3 regions of the Stutzerimonas tianxiuensis genome follow, and region 3 is predicted to be linked to each of the others. Evidence: predicted binding sites of a transcription regulator. Region 3 holds the regulator's gene; each other region holds the start of a gene.
The links. Region 3 encodes FliA, which starts transcription of late flagellar genes. Its sites were predicted from a motif close to CTAAAGTTTNNNNNNNNNNNGCCGNTAA; they were not measured.
Positions count from the first base shown of each region.

Region 1: a site for FliA is predicted at 3,293-3,320, ahead of ACSSNI_RS01505 (methyl-accepting chemotaxis protein). Genes of this name have one in related genera too.
Region 2: a site for FliA is predicted at 3,807-3,834, ahead of flgM (flagellar biosynthesis anti-sigma factor FlgM). Genes of this name have one in related genera too.

Region 1 covers NZ_JBPVWS010000001.1:354,015-359,851, forward strand. The annotation lists gene ACSSNI_RS01495 (type 2 periplasmic-binding domain-containing protein) at 1-373, opposite strand, end outside; gene ACSSNI_RS01500 (hypothetical protein) at 385-1,548, opposite strand; gene ACSSNI_RS01505 (methyl-accepting chemotaxis protein) at 1,569-3,191, opposite strand; gene ACSSNI_RS01510 (malate synthase G) at 3,392-5,572, opposite strand.
Region 2 covers NZ_JBPVWS010000012.1:75,595-81,431, forward strand. The annotation lists gene ACSSNI_RS15765 (flagellar hook-length control protein FliK) at 1-518, opposite strand, end outside; gene ACSSNI_RS15770 (hypothetical protein) at 515-838, opposite strand; gene fliS (flagellar export chaperone FliS) at 822-1,220, opposite strand; gene fliD (flagellar filament capping protein FliD) at 1,217-2,530, opposite strand; partial or broken gene ACSSNI_RS15785 (SDR family oxidoreductase) at 2,820-3,017, shown strand; gene flgN (flagellar export chaperone FlgN) at 3,062-3,502, opposite strand; gene flgM (flagellar biosynthesis anti-sigma factor FlgM) at 3,499-3,774, opposite strand; gene ACSSNI_RS15800 (flagellar export protein FliJ) at 3,907-4,332, opposite strand; gene fliI (flagellar protein export ATPase FliI) at 4,329-5,660, opposite strand; gene fliH (flagellar assembly protein FliH) at 5,662-5,837, opposite strand, start outside.
Region 3 covers NZ_JBPVWS010000002.1:80,753-86,589, reverse strand. The annotation lists gene ACSSNI_RS03025 (protein phosphatase CheZ) at 1-775, opposite strand, end outside; gene ACSSNI_RS03020 (chemotaxis response regulator CheY) at 799-1,173, opposite strand; gene fliA (RNA polymerase sigma factor FliA) at 1,290-2,015, opposite strand; gene fleN (flagellar synthesis regulator FleN) at 2,030-2,860, opposite strand; gene flhF (flagellar biosynthesis protein FlhF) at 2,952-4,229, opposite strand; gene flhA (flagellar biosynthesis protein FlhA) at 4,246-5,837, opposite strand, start outside.

The DNA of each region.
Region 1 (5,837 bases), on a different contig from region 3:
CGTTGACTGCCGCGCTGTCGACGTATCCGATGGCGTCGGCTTCCGCCGCAACTTTCGCGACCATTGCGGCCTCGTCGGCCACGCTGGTCATCGGCTGGCCTTTACCAGTGAACACCAGACCGGACCAATACGATTTCAGCTGCGACTCGTTCTTGTTGGTCACCGCCGAGTAGAAGCTCTCTTTGGCCGGCGTCCAGTCCTTGAGGTCGACGCCTTTCATGGACTTGTCCTTGCCCAGAAAGATGTTGGCGACCTCAGACTGCGACGGCGCTTTGGCCGCGCCTGGATTGACGATAACGGCGACCTCGGCCTGAGCCAGGGATGCCATGCCAAGCAGTGCAACACTGCTGAGGATGCGAAGGGATGCTTTCATCTGGACGCTCCTCAGAATACGAAATCGACGCCGACGGAAACGATGTCACCGTCGTAGTTGCGGGCAGGAACGCCGCCGCGTGCGCCACCGAAACGCTCGTACACGGCGTTTTCGTAGACTTCCTGGGCGTTGCGGGTGAACACGCCGTCATAGCCGTTCTTGGTGTCGACGCGCTTGTACTCGCCCTTGACCACGACGGTCGGGGCGGCCTGGTAGTTAAGGCCCAGGGTCCAGGAGCTCTGACGACCGCCGTTGTCGTCCAGCTGTGCATAGGTTACGTGTGGCAGGAAATCGCCGAAGCGACGGCCGCCCATCAGGTAGAAGGAATCGATCGATTCCATGTCGTCGTTCTCGATCATGCGCGAGGTCCACTCGTTGCTGCTGACCCAGACGCCGTTGTCGTACTGGTAGCCGATCGAGGTGAACTTGCCTTTCTCTTTGTCCAGTGTGAGCAGGCTCAGGGGCGCAACCACACCCGGCGCTACGGTGACGGTGCCGCTGATGTCGGTGGTGATGTCGGCTTCCACGTAACCGATGCGCAGGGTGCCGAAATCGTTGGTCGCCATGCTCACGCTGGCGCCGAACAGCTTGCCGTAGTCGATATCGAACTGCTCGTCGTAGGCATAGTAGTCACGGTTCTTCGACTGGCCACCGGCAACCTGGAAGGTCACCGAGCCGTAGGACAGCGGCACGGTGTAGACCGCGTCAACGCCCTCGTAGTTGGTCACCTGAACCTGGCTGTAAACCTCATCGGGCAGGCGCAGCCAAGGGTAGCTGTAGCCGACGTCAAGGCTCTCGGAGTACATGTACACAGGGCTACGCAGGCGACCGGCACGGAGCATCAGCTGATCATTGGTCTGCCACGACAGGTAAGCCCACTCGAGATTGGCTTTCCATTCATCCTGCTGCGCCTTGACCGTGGCCTGAACGGTCACGCCGACGGTGTCGGTCACGCCGTAGCTCAACTGCGCACCTAACTTGGACAGCTGGTCGCCGCGCCAGGAATCGTTGGTCTGGCCTTGGACACCATAGCTGCGGCCGTCATCTTCGCCACCCAGGTGGGTGACGCCGACAGTGCCAAAACCGTTTAGGCGGTGCTCACCTTGCTCGAGAGCGAAGGCTTGAGTGGTTGCCAGGCAGACGGCTGCCAGGCCGATAACACGTACTGCGGTCATCAGGATGCTCCTAAAGCAATTTAAACGCGGAATTGGGCCGTGGCTGCACGCAGGTGATCGCCCGTGCTGACCAGTTGCTCGCCCAGTCGGGCAGTGGCTTCGGCGCCGTTTGCGGTTGCTTGTGCGTCCTGCTGCAACACTTGGGTTTCTTGTTGGATGGAACTCGACAGGCCGATCTGCTCCTGAGTGAACTGAGCGATACCGGCATTGAGTTCGTCGATCTGGTTGACGGTGCGGGCAATGGTTTCGAGCAACTGGGTCGCTTCGACCGAGCGTTCGATGCTGGCGCGCGATTTCTCGCCATTGCTGTTCATCACATTGAGCACGGTGTTGGCGCTGCTTTGCAGTCGCTGGATGATCTGCTGAATCTCTGCAGTGGAGGCGGAGGTTTTCTGCGCCAGGTTGCGTACTTCGTCAGCCACTACGGCGAAGCCGCGACCCTGTTCGCCGGCGCGGGCGGCTTCGATGGCGGCGTTCAATGCGAGCAGGTTGGTCTGTTCGGCAATACTACGGATCACGGTGAGCACCGAGCCGACTTCCTGGGTTTCCTCTTCCAGCTGCTCCATGGCCTTGACTGCGCCCATCACACTGTCGCCCAGGTCGCTGATACCGGTCGACAGGCTGCCAACGTGCTCACGCGCGGTGGCGGCCTGGCGCGCGGCCGAGTTGGCTTCGTCCGAGGCCTGCTGCGAGCGATGCGCGACCTCCTGGATGCTACCGGTCATGGTGAGGATGTCGCGGGTGATGGAGTCGGTGTGGTGCTGCTGCGACTTGGCGTTCTCTTCCGAACCCTGAGTCAGGTTGTAGAGTTCCTTGGAGACCTGGCCCAGGGGGCTGGCAGCTTCGATAATCTGGCGGATAGTGCGCTGCAGCTTGTCGAGAAAGCCGTTGAACAGCTCGATCATGGCGCCGATCTCATCGTTCGACTCGACATTAACGCGCTGGGTCAGGTCGCCGTCTCCACGTGCGATGGACTGCAGAGAGGCGATCACGCCGCGTACGTTTGACATCACGCTGCGAATCACCAGCCAGGCGCCGAGGCCCACAACCACGATCAGCACCAGACTCAGGATGATTCCCAGTCGAGTGGTGTTTTTGTTGGCTTCGCGGGTTTCGGCCAGGGTCTGTTGGAAATCCTGGTACGCGCCGGTGCGGAAGTCAGTGGCCAGTTTCTGCGCTTGGGCAAGGTCACTGGCCATACGATCCAGGCTCGGGCGTAGATCATCGAACGAGGCACTGCCGTCGATCAGCTTGGCGGAAGCGTCGAGCGCGTTGTCGGCGTACGCCTTGACCGCCTTGCGCCAGTCGTTGAGCGCCTGAAGCCTTTGCGGCTGGGTGTTCAGAAGCGTGGCGAGCGCCTGCTGCTGCGCATCGATTTCACTGAGCCCTTCGCGCGCTTCGCCGAGAATGCCCGACTCTCCGGCGGCCACGGCATTGTTCAACAGGCCGGGAATACGGGAGAACTGAAAGATCACCGCGTCAGCCTTTTCCAGCGTGGGATAGCTTTGTGTTTCGATGCTGACCAGGCGCGAATCCGTCGCAGACAGCTGCAGCGAGGTATAGCCGACATACAGAATCAGCCCGAGCAGGGCGACGGCGGGGACCAGCGACAGCTTCGCAGTAAGCGAGAAATTCTTGAACATGCATCGACTCCACAGTGGGTGGCGGATACTACGTAATGGCCACTAGAGGCGCATTGCCATCTGTCGGATAAATTGTGACTTATTTTGGAAATCCGGTCACGTTATCGGATGTCGCAGGCGGAACTTGAGCGCCATTGGGCGGCAAACACCCATAAAAAAACCGCCCCGAAGGGCGGTTCTTTGTGCCGCAGCGTTGCGGGTTACAGGCCGTTCTTGGCCTTGAACTCGCGACGACGACGGTGCAGGACCGGCTCGGTGTAGCCGTTGGGCTGCTTGGTGCCTTCAAGGACCAGCTCCAGGGCAGCCTGGAAGGCCACGCTGTTGTCGAAGTCCGGCGCCATCGGGCGGTATACCGGGTCGCCTTGGTTCTGACGATCGACCACAGGCGCCATGCGCTTGAGGCTTTCGACCACCTGATCCTTGGTTACCACACCGTGACGCATCCAGTTGGCTACGTGCTGGCTGGAGATGCGCAGGGTGGCGCGGTCTTCCATCAGCGCGATGTCGTTGATATCCGGCACCTTGGAGCAGCCGACGCCCTGTTCGACCCAGCGAACCATGTAGCCGAGGATGCCCTGCGAGTTGTTGTCCAGCTCGTTGCGCTTCTCTTCCTCGGTCCAGTTGGTGTCTTGCGCCAGCGGGATGGTGAGGATGTCGTCGATGGACGCTTTTTCACGCTTGGCCAGTTCGACTTGACGCGCCTGCACGTCAACCTTGTGGTAGTGCATGGCGTGCAGGGTGGCGGCGGTCGGCGACGGTACCCAGGCGGTGTTGGCACCGGCCATGGGGTGGCCGAGCTTCTGCTCGAGCATCGCGGCCATCAGGTCAGGCATGGCCCACATGCCCTTGCCGATCTGCGCTTTGCCTTGCAGACCGCAAGCCAGGCCCACGTCGACGTTGTTGTTTTCGTAGGCACTGATCCACTTCTCGGACTTCATCGCAGCCTTGCGTACCACCGGGCCGGCTTCCATGGAAGTGTGGATCTCGTCGCCGGTGCGGTCGAGGAAGCCGGTGTTAATGAACACCACGCGCTCGCGCGCTTCCTTGATGCAGGCCTTGAGGTTGATCGTGGTGCGACGCTCCTCGTCCATGATGCCGACTTTCAGAGTGTTGCGCGGCAAACCGAGGACGTCTTCGACGCGACCGAACAGTTCGGTGGCGAAAGCCACTTCTTCCGGGCCGTGCATCTTCGGCTTGACGATGTACATCGAGCCGGTGCGGGTGTTCTTGCGGCTGGTGTTGCCCTTGAGGTTGTGGATCGCGGCGAGGCTGGTGAACAGGCCGTCCATGATGCCTTCCGGGACTTCGTTGCCGTCCTTGTCGAGAATGGCATCGTTGGTCATCAGGTGACCGACGTTACGGATGAACAGCAGGGAACGGCCGTGCAGGGTGAGCTCACCGTTGCCGTCGGCCTGGGTGTAGACGCGGTCAGGGTTCATGGCACGGGTGATGCGCTTGCCGCCTTTGTCCAACTCCTCGGCCAGGTCGCCCTTCATAAGGCCGAGCCAGTTGCGGTAGACGATGGTCTTGTCATCGGCATCGACGGCGGCGATGGAGTCTTCGCAGTCCATGATAGTGGTCAGTGCCGATTCCATCAGCACGTCTTTGACGCCGGCTGCGTCGGTCTGGCCGATGGGGCTGGCCGGGTCGATCTGAATCTCGAAGTGGATGCCGTTGTGCTTGAGCAGCACGGCGATTGGTGCGTTGGCATCGCCCTGGAAGCCGAGTAGTTGCGCTGGGTTCTGCAGGCCTGTTGTGCTGCCATCCTTGAGCGAGACGACCAGCTTGCCGGACTCGATGCGGTAGCCAGTGGAGTCGGCATGCGAGCCAGTTTCCAACGGAGCGGCTTCGTCGAGGAAGGCGCGTGCATAGGTAATAACCTTGTTGCCGCGGATCTCGTTGTAGCCCGGTCCCTTAGTGGCACCGTCTTCTTCGGAGATGGCATCGGTGCCGTAAAGCGCGTCGTACAACGAGCCCCAGCGCGCATTGGCGGCGTTCAGCGCGAAACGCGCGTTCATGATCGGCACCACCAGCTGCGGGCCGGCCATGCTGGCGATTTCTTCGTCGACGTTCTGAGTAGTGGCCTGGAAGTCTTCGGCTTCCGGCAGCAGGTAACCGATTTCCTGCAGGAAGCTCTTGTACGCCGCTGCGTCGTGGGCCTGACCGGTACGCGCCTGATGCCAGGCATCGATCTGCGCCTGCAGCTCGTCACGCTTGGCCAGCAGCGCGCGGTTCTTCGGCGCCAGGTCGTGGATGACGCTGGAAGCGCCGGCCCAGAAGGCATCGGCATCAACGCCGGTACCAGGAATCGCTTCGTTGTTCACGAAGTCGTACAGGACTTTGGCGACCTGCAGGCCACCGACTTGAACGCGCTCAGTCATTACTCGCCTCACTTGGTTCTTCTTCAAATCTGTCGGACTGTTTCTTCTTGTAGTCCGGGTCGACGGATACTACATGAAGCCGTTCGGAAAATCAGTCCGCCACTCGGCGTAGGCCCAGGGCCCGCAATTGTCTGTTCATAGGGCAGCCAGAGGGCCTTGGAATCGACACTTTGCCGCGGCGTCGACGGTGTTTGTTCTATACCTATGGAGTCGCATGCCACGGGAGCGGTCCATTACTCTCTACAGCCGCACGGCCAGCGCCGGT
Region 2 (5,837 bases), on a different contig from region 3:
GTCATCTTTGCGATGTCCAGCGAATCGCCCGGCACCGCATTGAGCGGGGCGTCAGTCATCTGGATCTGCCCCGGCAATGCGCTCAGCAGATCGTCGGGGGTCGCTGTGGTGGCTTGCGGAAGCGCCTGTGGCGCAGGCGCGGCGCCCGGCTGTGCTGCATCACGCGCCTGAATTTCGGCCAGTTGCTGATCGATCATGCCCAGCAACCATTGCTCAGGGGTCAACTCCTGGGGCGCTTCATTGCCCTGGCTGACACTGCCGTCTGCCTGCAGCACCTGACCCTGCTCGGCCGCCAACACCGGCAGTGGGCCTTGCAGCGAGGGGGCAGCAATTTCGGAAGACAGATCGTCACCCGCGCTCGACGCCAGCAGCATGCGCTCGCCGAAACCGCGCATGGCATTGCCAGCCATGGCTTGACCAACAGTGGCCTGCCCGCCGTGGCTCGCACGCGCAGCAACCGGCACCGCGGATTCGCCACTGGCTGCCGTACGCGTTGCTGATATCGACTGGATCATCATCCCTTGTCTCCGGCTTGGAACATATCAATGCGCTGGTAGGCGGCACGCCCTTCGGCGTGCTCGAGGTGGTTCAACAGCAGCAGGCGCAGACGCTCGCACTCTTCGGCGCAGGCTTGCAGGCCTTCCCCGTGGAGCTGCTTGAGGCGGCTCTTGGCCGCGTGCGTCGGCTCGTCCAGTTCAAGCCGACCGGCCAGTGTTTCGAGACACTGACGAATCGCCGCATCAACCGTGGCCACGGCGGTCCAGTCATTGCTCTGCAACGCCGCCTGCAATTCGCCGTGCAGCGCCATCAGGCGCTCGCTGTCACTTACGGGCGGCACTGACGCCCTCCCAGCCCTCTCGGAGAATGCCGAGCAGGTTGATCACTTCGTCCAGCCCTTCCAGCGACAGCGACACGCTGACGTCCGAGAGCCGGTAGATGCAGTACTCGTACAGCCGCGCCAGCCCTTGAACCACCTCGCCGCCGCCCTCTTCATCGAGCGCACCGTTGAGGCCGTTGAGGATGTTCATGCACTTTTCCAGCGATACGCCCTTCTGCTGGTACCGTTTGTGCTCGATGTGGCCGCGGGCGCGGGCCAGCTCGTCCAGCAGGCCGTCCATCAGCACCAGCACCAGTTCGTAGGGCGAAGCCGAGGCAGCACGTGCCTCGAGGTCTACCGAGCGGTAGCTGTCATAACTGTCGTTGGGGTGATAGCTGTTCATGAGAACAATCCGTTAGCTTGCGATGTGGTGGGCATCGAGAACATTCCGCTGGTCTGCTCCATGCTCTGCATGGTCTGCATCATGCTGGTGAACTGCCGCAGGTAGCGGCTGTAATGGGTGTCGTACTGCTGCTGGAGCGTCTCGAACTGCTCGTCGATGCGGCGCAGGCTCATGTCCAGCGTGTCCATGCGGCTCTTCAGCAGGCCGTTGGTGCTGCTGGTGTAGCTGGCAACAGTCTTGTCCATGCTCTCCAGCAGCTTGTCGGTGCCGGTGAACAGCTCCTCGAAGCCCGCAGGATCGTTGGCTACGGCGGCCTCGAAACGCTTGGCATCGATCGTCAGCTTGCCGTTACGGTCGGCGCTGATGCCGAATTCGATCAGGCTCTTGCCGCCGAAGTCGGCACGCAACAGGCTGTTGAGGCGGCTTTCGATGGAACGCACGCTGGAATCGCCGGCCAGGGCGCCGCGTTTGGCGCTATCGCTGCCGCTGCCGCTGGCGGTCAGCGAATCGAAACTGGTCATCAGGGCGTTGAAGGCGTCGATGAATGTCTGTGCCTTGGCCTGTGTGCCGGCTTTGTCCTGGCCCACCGTGACGGTCAGCGGGGTGTCGGTCGCCGCATGCGTCTTGCTCACGGTCAGGCTTACGCCGTCGATGACGTCAGTAAAAGTGTTGCTGGCGCTGGTCAGCTCGATGCCGCCCGCGCCATAGCTGCCACCCATACGAACCATCGCGTCCTGGGCAGTCGATAGCGCGGTCGTGGTCGCGGCAGCGTTGCCCGCCATGCTGAGGCTGAAGGCATTGGCGGCGCCGGTTTGCTCACTGCTGACGACCAGACTGACCGCGCCGTTGCTGCGCACCAGGGTCGCTTGCACACCGAGACCGGCGTCGTTGATCGCCGTGGCGGCATCGCCAAGCGTGGCGTACTGGCTGAGGTCGAACGATTGGGCATTCAGCGTCAGGGTGCCGCTCAGGCTGCCATCGACCAAGCCCTGTACCGCGACCTGCTGCTTGCTGGCCAGGCGCTCGACGAAAAAGTCATAGGTACCGGCCGTTGCGGTAGTGCCCACGCTAGCCGTGGCATAACCCTCCTGACTGAAGGTTGCACTGTTGGTCAACATGCTCGATGTGCTGCTGTTGAGCTTGGTGATGGCGGACTTGAAGGTCGTCATCGACGTGCGCAGCGAATTCAGCGCTTCACGCTGGGCCTTGTAGCGGGACTCGTTGCGGTTAAGCCGATCCAGCGACGACTGAACTTCGTAAGTCGCCAACTGCGTCGACATCTGCTGTACGTAATCGGAATTTATAGCCATCACCATCCCCTCTTGTTGTTTCTAGAGCAGATTGCATGCCAGGTCTGAAACGCCCGCGATATGGGCCTTCCAGCAAACGGCATGCAGAAAAAAGGCTTCCGCAACATGACAGGACTAGGAAACGGGGAAGTGCCGTTTCCGCCTCGACGCGGGCGGAGCATCTGTCTGTAAAGGCGACGTCAGCAGTGAGGTAGTTAAAGGCCAAACCGAAAAGGATTAATTCCTTGATGGCGACGATAGGCCTGTCGCGGCAAGGCGCCTCTTACAAGCTGTCGTGGTGTGGATCGCTGAAGCGGAGCTGGGCCCGATCGAGATATGGGTCAATGCCGCCATGGCCACGGTCTTTGGGCCGGTCTACAAGACCAGCGCCGCGGAATTCAAGCGGGTCACCGAGGTGACTTATCTGGGTTTTGTTCACGGCACGCTGGCGGCGCTGCGCTACATGGAGGGCGTACGGCTGAAGGGAGCTGTGGCTGAAGCCGCTAACGGGAGCTGAGAATCCGCAGAAGCGCGGACGAATGTCTTTGCGCCTCAATAGGCCTGCGGCGAATACAGCCGCGCATCCTGCCCACAGGCGAGCAGCTGCTGAAGAATGTCGTGATGCATGGCGAGCAGCTTGCCGTTGTGCTCGTTGAATTGCTGACACTGCACAGCGAGATCACCGACTTGCCGCCAATGCTGCTGAAGGGAGTCACCGCGCTCACCCGTGCAGCTGGACAGCAGGCGGCGCATGCCAACACCCGAGGTTTCCAGACCGAAAGCCGCGAGCACCTTGCTGCGTCGCTGGGCGCGCGCGGCGATGGCTTCGACGCGCACGGTGATCTGCAGGTTGATGCGGTCGATCTCCGGCACGTCGCGCTCGAGCAGACGTCCGTAGAGCGCCTGCATCAGCTCGCGCAAGGCGAGGTAATCGCCGCAATCCTGCTGGAGATCGTCATCGACGACTGCCAGCAGCTTATCGCGCTGGCTCACGCATCGTTTCCGCGGTGATAGCTGAGCATGCTGCTGGCCAGATCACCCACGTCGGTAGAGATCTCGCCGCGCTGCAGCGCTTGCTTGATGGCCGCCACCCGGTCCAGATCGACCTCGGGCATGGCGCGCAGGGCGTCGTGCATCTGCTCCAGCGGCAGGCTTGTGGCCGGACGCGCAGCAGGCTGGGCCGTGGGGCGCGCACTGGCCGGACGCGCCGAAGCGGTCTCGGTGGGCATTGCAATGGCGGGCTTGAACTGCCGGCTGATTTCCATGATTTCGTTCCAACTCAGTGGTTACTGCCAAACAAGCGACCGCTAAGGCGCAAACCTTAAATGTTTTTTTGCTGGGGCTGACAGGCGGGCCGCCTGACGCCGTTTCCAAGCGCCGTGTTCAGGCACTCCTACTCAGGCGATCTGATTGCGCCACCAGGTCTGCGCGGCCAGACCGTCCTGAATTTTCTGTTCCTGCGCCATAAGCAGCTGCTGCCACTGCTGCATCTTGGCGTCGATCACATGCTCAACCACCTTCTCGCTGCGCATGGCCTGCAGCAGCTCCTGCTGAATACGCACCAGGGCCTGCTCGGCCACGGCCAGTTCGCGCCGCTGCAGCTCGACCATCTTGTACAGCGTGGCCTTGTAGCGCTGCTGATTGTCGCGCTGCAGCGGCGTGCTCATCGGCACGGAGAACCCGCACAGGCGGCTGAGACCGGTGATGTTGTTGCGATAGCGCTGGCAGAGGTTTTGCTGGTACTGAACCTGCCCGAGCATCTGCTTGACCCGGTTGCCGCGCAGGCTGGCCAGGCGTGTGAGCGTTTCGATCTGCTGCTTCATGGCTTCCTGATGATGCTCTGCAGGATGGTGAGACTGGTTTCCAGCTCCGCCGCCTCGCCCACTTCCTGACGCAGGAAGCGTTCGATGGTGGGTGCGAGCTGCACGGCGCGGTCGGTCTTGATGTCCGCGCCAGGGCTGTAGCCACCCAGCGGGATCAGCTCCTTGATCTTCTCGTAGGTGCTGTAGAACTCCTTGAGCTGCCGCGCGGCGCCCAGGTGCGGCGGCTGGCCGACCTGGCTCATGCAGCGGCTGACCGAAGCGCAGATGTCGATGGCCGGGTAATGCCCGGCGTCCGCCAGTCGACGCGACAACACGATGTGGCCATCGAGAATTGCACGCGCGCAATCGACGATCGGGTCCTGCTGGTCGTCACCCTCGGCGAGAACGGTGTACAGCGCACTGAGGCTGCCGTTGTCATTGGCGCCATTGCCGGCGCTTTCGACCAACTCCGGCAGCATACCGAACACAGACGGCGGATAGCCCTTGGTCGCTGGCGGCTCGCCGAGGGCCAGGGCAATTTCTCGCTGGGCCATGGCGTAGCGGGTCAGCGAATCGACCAGCAACAACACATCGTTGCCCTGGTCGCGGAAATAAGCGGCGATGCTGTGGCAAAGCTCGGTGGCCTTGAGGCGCATCAGCGGCGATTCGTTGGCCGGCGCCACCACCACGACGGCCTTCTTCAGGCCCTCTTCACCCAGCGAATGCAGCAGGAACTCCTGCACCTCGCGCCCGCGCTCACCAATCAGCCCGACCACCACGACGTCAGCCTTGGTCTGTCGCGTGATCATGCCCAGCAGCACGCTTTTGCCCACACCGGAACCGGCGAACAGGCCGACGCGCTGGCCCTTGCCGAGGGTGAGCATGGAATTGATCGCCCGCACGCCGACGTCCAGCGGTTCACTGACCGGCTTGCGCTTGAGCGGATTGACCGAAGGCAGCTCGGTGGGCAGCGGATCGCGCCCGCTGAGCTTGCCCATTTCGTCCAGCGGCTCACCGAGGCCGTTAACCACACGCCCCAGCCAGGATTCGTCGATATGCAGCTTGGCATCATCCGGCGCCGGAAATACGCGCGATCCGGAGGTCAGCCCCACCGGTTTCTTGAAGGGCATCAGGTAGGTGATGTCGCGGTTGAAGCCCACCACCTGCGCTTCGAGCATGCTGCCGTCGCCCTGTTCGACGAAACAGCGCTGGCCGGTCATGCGCTGGCAGCCGAGGCTTTCCAAGAGCATGCCGGAGACGCGCACCAGCCGGCCGCTGACCTTCGCCAGCTGCACCGTGTCCAGCGAGCGCAACGCCTCGTCGAGCCGGAAGCTCTCGCGCAGGGACATCTCAGGCTTCCGCCCTGATGTGCTCGCCCAGCGTGTCCATGCATGAATCAAGGCGCTGCTGGCAGCCGATATCGGCTTCGGCCTGCGCCGTGATCACACGGCACTCGCCGAGCGCCAGCTTTTCATCCGGGATCAGACGCCAGGCCGCCGCACGCTCGGGTGCCAACTCCTTGATCC
Region 3 (5,837 bases):
GCAGATCATCGACATCGTCCTGCCCGGAAACGACGTCTTCACGTATATCGGCATGCATCTGCGGACCTTCACCATTGGAAGGCTGTTTTTCTTGTTTTTTTAGTTCCTGCTCGGCGCGCATCGCTTCGCGGTCATGCTGGATGCCCGCCACGCGGTCAACCTGGCCTGCCATCAGCACCAGATTAAGCAGGTTACTTTCGAGTTCGGTAATGAGCCGGGTCACCCTTTTGATCACCTGACCGGTAAGGTCCTGGAAATCCTGGGCCAGCATGATTTCGCTAAGGTTCTGCGACAGCTGACTGCCATCGTTCATGCTGCGCTGGAGAAACTGATCGATGCGTTTGACCAGGTCGCGGAACTGTTCAGCGTTCATATCGCGACGCATGAAGCGCTGCCAATCGGCAGTCAGGCTCTGGGCTTCGTAGCTGACGTAGTTCACCAGCGGCGCCGATTCCTCAACCAGGTCCATGGTGCGGTTGGCCGCTTTTTCGGTCATCTCCACCACGTAGGACAATCGGTCCGTGGCGTCGGTGATTGGCGACGGATCACCCCCCGTCGCACAGGTGTCCATTTCGAGCTTGACGATGGCGTTGTGCAGCTCACGCGTGAGCTTGCCGACTTCCTGGTACAGCCCCAGGTTGCGCGCCTGATTGAGCTCGTTAAACATCTGCGTCGCTTCTTCGAAGCGGCCTTGCTGCAGACTTTCAATCAATTGGGGTGCATGAGCCCTCAGAGTCGCTTCGAACTCTGCCAGGCCTTGGTCTGCTTGCGTCATAGTGCCCTCGCGGCGTTACTGCTTCAGCCGTTGACGCGCTCGAAGATCTTTTCGATCTTTTCTTTGAGCACTTGAGCCGTGAATGGCTTGACCACGTATCCGTTAACGCCAGCCTGCGCGGCCTCGATGATCTGATCGCGCTTCGCCTCGGCGGTCACCATCAACACCGGCAGGTGCTTGAGGCGCTCGTCGGCGCGCACAGCGCGCAGCAGGTCGATGCCGCTCATGCCGGGCATGTTCCAGTCGGTGACGAGAAAATCGAAACTTCCGCTCTTCAGCATTGGCAAAGCAGTAGTGCCGTCGTCCGCTTCGGCGGTATTGGTAAAGCCCAGATCGCGCAAGAGGTTCTTGATGATCCGTCTCATGGTCGAAAAATCGTCGACGATGAGGATTTTCATGTTCTTGTCCAAGTACACCTCCGTAAACCCGAATCCGAGACCTGCTCACGGTCTGTTTGCGGGCCTCATGAATGAAGCTCGTAAGCGGTCTCTAATGCTTTGTTGCAAACCGGTCGTTAACGCGCGCGCCACTCGCCAAGACGAGCCCGCAGACGTGCCGCGCACTGACTGTGCAATTGGCTCACCCGCGATTCACTGACGCCCAGTACCTGACCGATTTCCTTCAAGTTCAACTCTTCGTCGTAATACAGCGAAAGCACCAACTTTTCACGTTCGGGCAGGTTGCCGATGGCTTCAGCCAACGCCTGTTGAAAACGCTCGTCTTCGAGATCGCGGGACGGTTCCGGATGGGTGCTGGCAGCATCCTCCTCGAACTCCCCATGCTCACCTTCCTGAAGCAGATCATCGAAGCTGAACAGGCGGCTGCCCAAGGTGTCGCCCAGAATGCCGTAGTACTCATCGAGACTCAATTTAAGTTCGGCCGCAACTTCCTGATCTTTAGCGTCGCGTCCTGTTCTGGCCTCAATTGCCCGAATCGCCTCACTGACCATGCGCGAATTCCGGTGTACCGAACGCGGCGCCCAATCACCCTTGCGCACCTCGTCGAGCATCGCACCGCGTATGCGAATACCCGCGTAAGTCTCGAAACTCGCACCCTTGCCGGCGTCATATTTCTTTGACGCTTCCAGCAAGCCGATCATCCCAGCCTGCATCAGGTCGTCGACCTGCACGCTCGCCGGCAAACGCGCCAGGAGGTGGTAAGCAATGCGTTTGACCAGCGGCGCGTATTGATCGATGAGTTGGTACTGCGAGTCTTTAGCCTGAGCTTTGCTGTAATACATACCGAATCCAGCCGCTATTGTTCGTTAGGCTCTGCGGCGGGCCTTACCAGGCGCTCCACAAAGAACTCCAGATGACCGCGTGGCGTTGCCGGCAACGGCCAGGTGTCAACTTTCTGCGCGATGGCCTTGAACGCCAGCGAACACTTTGCACGGGGGTAAGCTTCATAAACGGCGCGCTGCTTCTGCACGGCCTTGCGCACAGACTCATCGTAAGGAATCGCGCCTACATACTGCAGCGCCACGTCCAGGAAGCGCTCAGTCACCTTGGTCAACTTGGCGAATAGATTGCGGCCTTCCTGCGGCGCATGGGCCATGTTGGCCAGTACCCGGAAGCGGCTGATGCCGTAGTCGCGATTGAGCAGTTTGATCAGCGCGTAGGCATCGGTGATCGACGTGGGTTCGTCGGTCACCACCAGCAGCACTTCCTGTGCGGCGCGCACAAAGCTCACTACCCCGTCACCAATGCCGGCGGCGGTGTCGATGATCAGCACATCGATGTCATCGCCGATATCGCTGAACGCTTGGATCAGGCCGGAGTGCTGCAGCGTCGATAGCTGCACCATGCTCTGCGTGCCGGATGCGGCCGGCACGATGCGGATGCCGCCCGGCCCCTGGATCAGCACGTCACGCAGATCGCATTCACCGGCAATGACATCAGCCAGGGTGCGTTTGGTTGTCAGGCCGAGCAACACATCGACGTTGGCCAGACCAAGGTCGGCGTCGAGCAATACGACCCGACGCCCGAGATCGGCCAGCGCCAAGGACAGATTGACCGATACGTTGGTCTTGCCGACGCCACCTTTGCCGCCGGTCACTGCAATAACCTGTACGGGATGCATACCCATTTTCACACGCCTATCTCTTGCTGGAGCCCTAGGGCCATCGATGCGTTCAGCCCGAACGCGTCTTCTTTGTGTGTCACACGTAGCAAAGCGTTCATCCGACCTTCCGAGAACCGTTGTAAAGATCGGAGAACATGTCAGCCATGGTTTCCTCGCTCGGATTCTCTTCCGATTGCAAGCTCACCGCACGACTGACCAACTGGTGACTGCGAGGCAGATGCAGGTCGTCCGGAATACGCGGCCCATCGGCGAGGTAAGCGATAGGCAGATGCTGACTGATGATAAGCCCCAACACATCGCCCAGGCTGCCGGCCTCATCCAGTTTAGTCAGGATGCAGCCAGCCAGCCCGCAACGGCGGTAATTGTGCCAGGTCGCCTTGAGCACCTGGCTCTGGCTGGTCGCTGGCAGAACCAGATAATTTTTCGCCTTGATGCCACGGTCCGCCAACGCTTCGAGCTGCACCTTCATCATCGAGTCACCCGCGGGTAGACCAGCGGTATCGACAAGAATCAGGCGCTTACGAGCCAGCGGCGCTAGTGTTTTGCTCAAGGGCTGACTCGGGTCCAGCTGAATAACCGGTACGTCGAGAATACGCCCCAGTGTTTTCAGCTGTTCCTGAGCCCCAATCCGATAGTTGTCCATGCTCGCCAGAGCGATGCTCTGCGGGCCGTGCTTGAGCACGTAGCGTGCAGCGAGCTTGGCCAGGGTGGTCGTCTTGCCGGCACCGGCTGGGCCGACCAGAGCGATCACCCCGCCCTCTTCCAGCGGCTCGACCTTGGTCACCTTGATCGATTGCGCCAGATGAGCCAATAACATCCGCCAGGCCTGGCGTGGCTCCGATACGGTGGAGACTTTTTCAAGCAAGGCGCGAGACAGTTCGGCCGGCAAACCGATGCGCTGCAGGCGGCGCCAGAGGCCAGCCTGTTGCGGACGGCGGCTCTGCTCCTGCCCCCAGGCAATCGAACCGAGCTGCACTTCGATCAGTTCACGCAGACCCTGCAACTCCGACTGCATCGCCTCGACCGCACGCGATTCGAACGACGGGCTCGCGGCGCCGGGGGTTACCTGGGGCGCAGCTGCGGGCTTCTCGTCAAGCAGCTGACGATCCTGACCAGCCGAACCGCGCGCTGGCGCGCTGATTTCGGCGTGGGCACTGGCAAGTCGCGCCTGAGTCTTGCGCAGCTCGGCTTCGAGAGCCGGATTAGGCTGCTTCGCCACAGCCGATTCCATCGGATAATCAAGCACAGCGGTCAGCTCGACGCCGCCAGCGACCCGACGGTTTCCCGTGATCACGGCGTCAGCGCCCAGCTCGTCACGAATCATCTTCATGGCGATACGCATGTCGGCTGCGAAGAAACGTTTGACCTGCATGGCCTGTAGCCCTCAGTTAATTCTGACCCACCGTTGAAACGATGGTGACCTGCTTGTTATCCGGTATTTCCTGATAGGCCAGGACATGAATGTTCGGTACGGCGAGGCGGGCAAACCGCGACAGCATCGCGCGGACTGGACCTGCCACCAGCAGAATCGCCGGCTTACCTAACATTTCTTGACGCTGTGCCGCTTCTACCAGAGAACGTTGCAACTTTTCGGCCATTCCCGGCTCGAGGAGAATGCCATCTTCCGAGCCTTGCCCAGCCTTCTGAAGACTATTGAGCAATATCTGTTCCAACCTGGGTTCAAGGGTGATCACAGGCAGCTGCGGCTCAAGCCCGACAACGTTTTGCACGATTGCACGAGACAGCGCGACACGTACTGCCGCTACCATTGCGGCGGGATCTTGACTCTTGGCAGCGACGTTGGCGATGGCCTCGGCTATCGTACGGATGTCACGCACCGGCACCTGCTCCTGCAGCAGCGCCTGCAGCACCTTGAGCAACGTGGACAAGGAAATCATCCCTGGCACCAGCTCCTCGGCGAGCTTGGGCGAGCTCTTGGCCAGCAATTGCAGTAGCTGCTGAACTTCCTCATGCCCGAGCAATTCATGGGCATGCTTGTGCAGTATCTGGTTGAGGTGCGTCGCCACCACAGTACTGGCATCGACCACCGTGTAGCCGAGCGATTGCGCCTGATCGCGCTGGCTGGCTTCAATCCATACCGCCTCCAGCCCGAAAGCCGGGTCCTTGGCGGCGATGCCGTTGAGCGGGCCGAATACCTGCCCCGGATTGATTGCCAGCTCGCGATCCGGATACACCTCGGCTTCCGCCAGGCTCACACCCATCAGCGTCAAGCGGTAGGCGTTGGGCAGCAGGTCGAGATTGTCGCGAATGTGCACCGACGGCATCAAAAAGCCGAGATCCTGGGACAGCTTTTTGCGCACGCCCTTGATCCGGGCCAGCAACTGTCCACCCTGATTGCGGTCGACGAGGGGGATCAGCCGGTAACCGACCTCCAGGCCGACCATATCCACCGCCGTCACATCATCCCAGCCCAGTTCCTTGGTCTCGGCGGCCCGCTGGGCAGGGAGCATTTCCTGCTGCTTCTGCACCTCCTGCTCGGCCTGTTGCGTGACCTGCTTCTGACGGTGCCAGATCCAGTAGGCGCCACCTGCAGCTACCGCACCAAGGCCGAGAAACGACATGTGCGGCATGCCCGGCACCAGGCCCATGGCAATCATGATGCCCGCCGATACCGCCAGCGCCTTGGGCGAGGCGAACATCTGCCGGTTGACCTGCTGCCCCATGTCCTCGGAACTGGTAACGCGGGTCACCATGATGGCGGCGGCCGTCGACAGCAGGAGCGAAGGGATCTGCGCAACGAGGCCGTCACCGATGGTCAGCAAGGCATAAACCTGCCCCGCCTCGCTGAAGCTCATGCCGTGCTGCGCCATGCCGATGCCGACGCCGCCGATGAGGTTGATGAACAGAATCAGCAGGCCGGCGATGGCGTCGCCGCGAACGAACTTGCTCGCACCGTCCATCGAACCGTAAAAGTCCGCCTCGGAGGCGACCTCGACCCGGCGCACTTTTGCCTCGGATT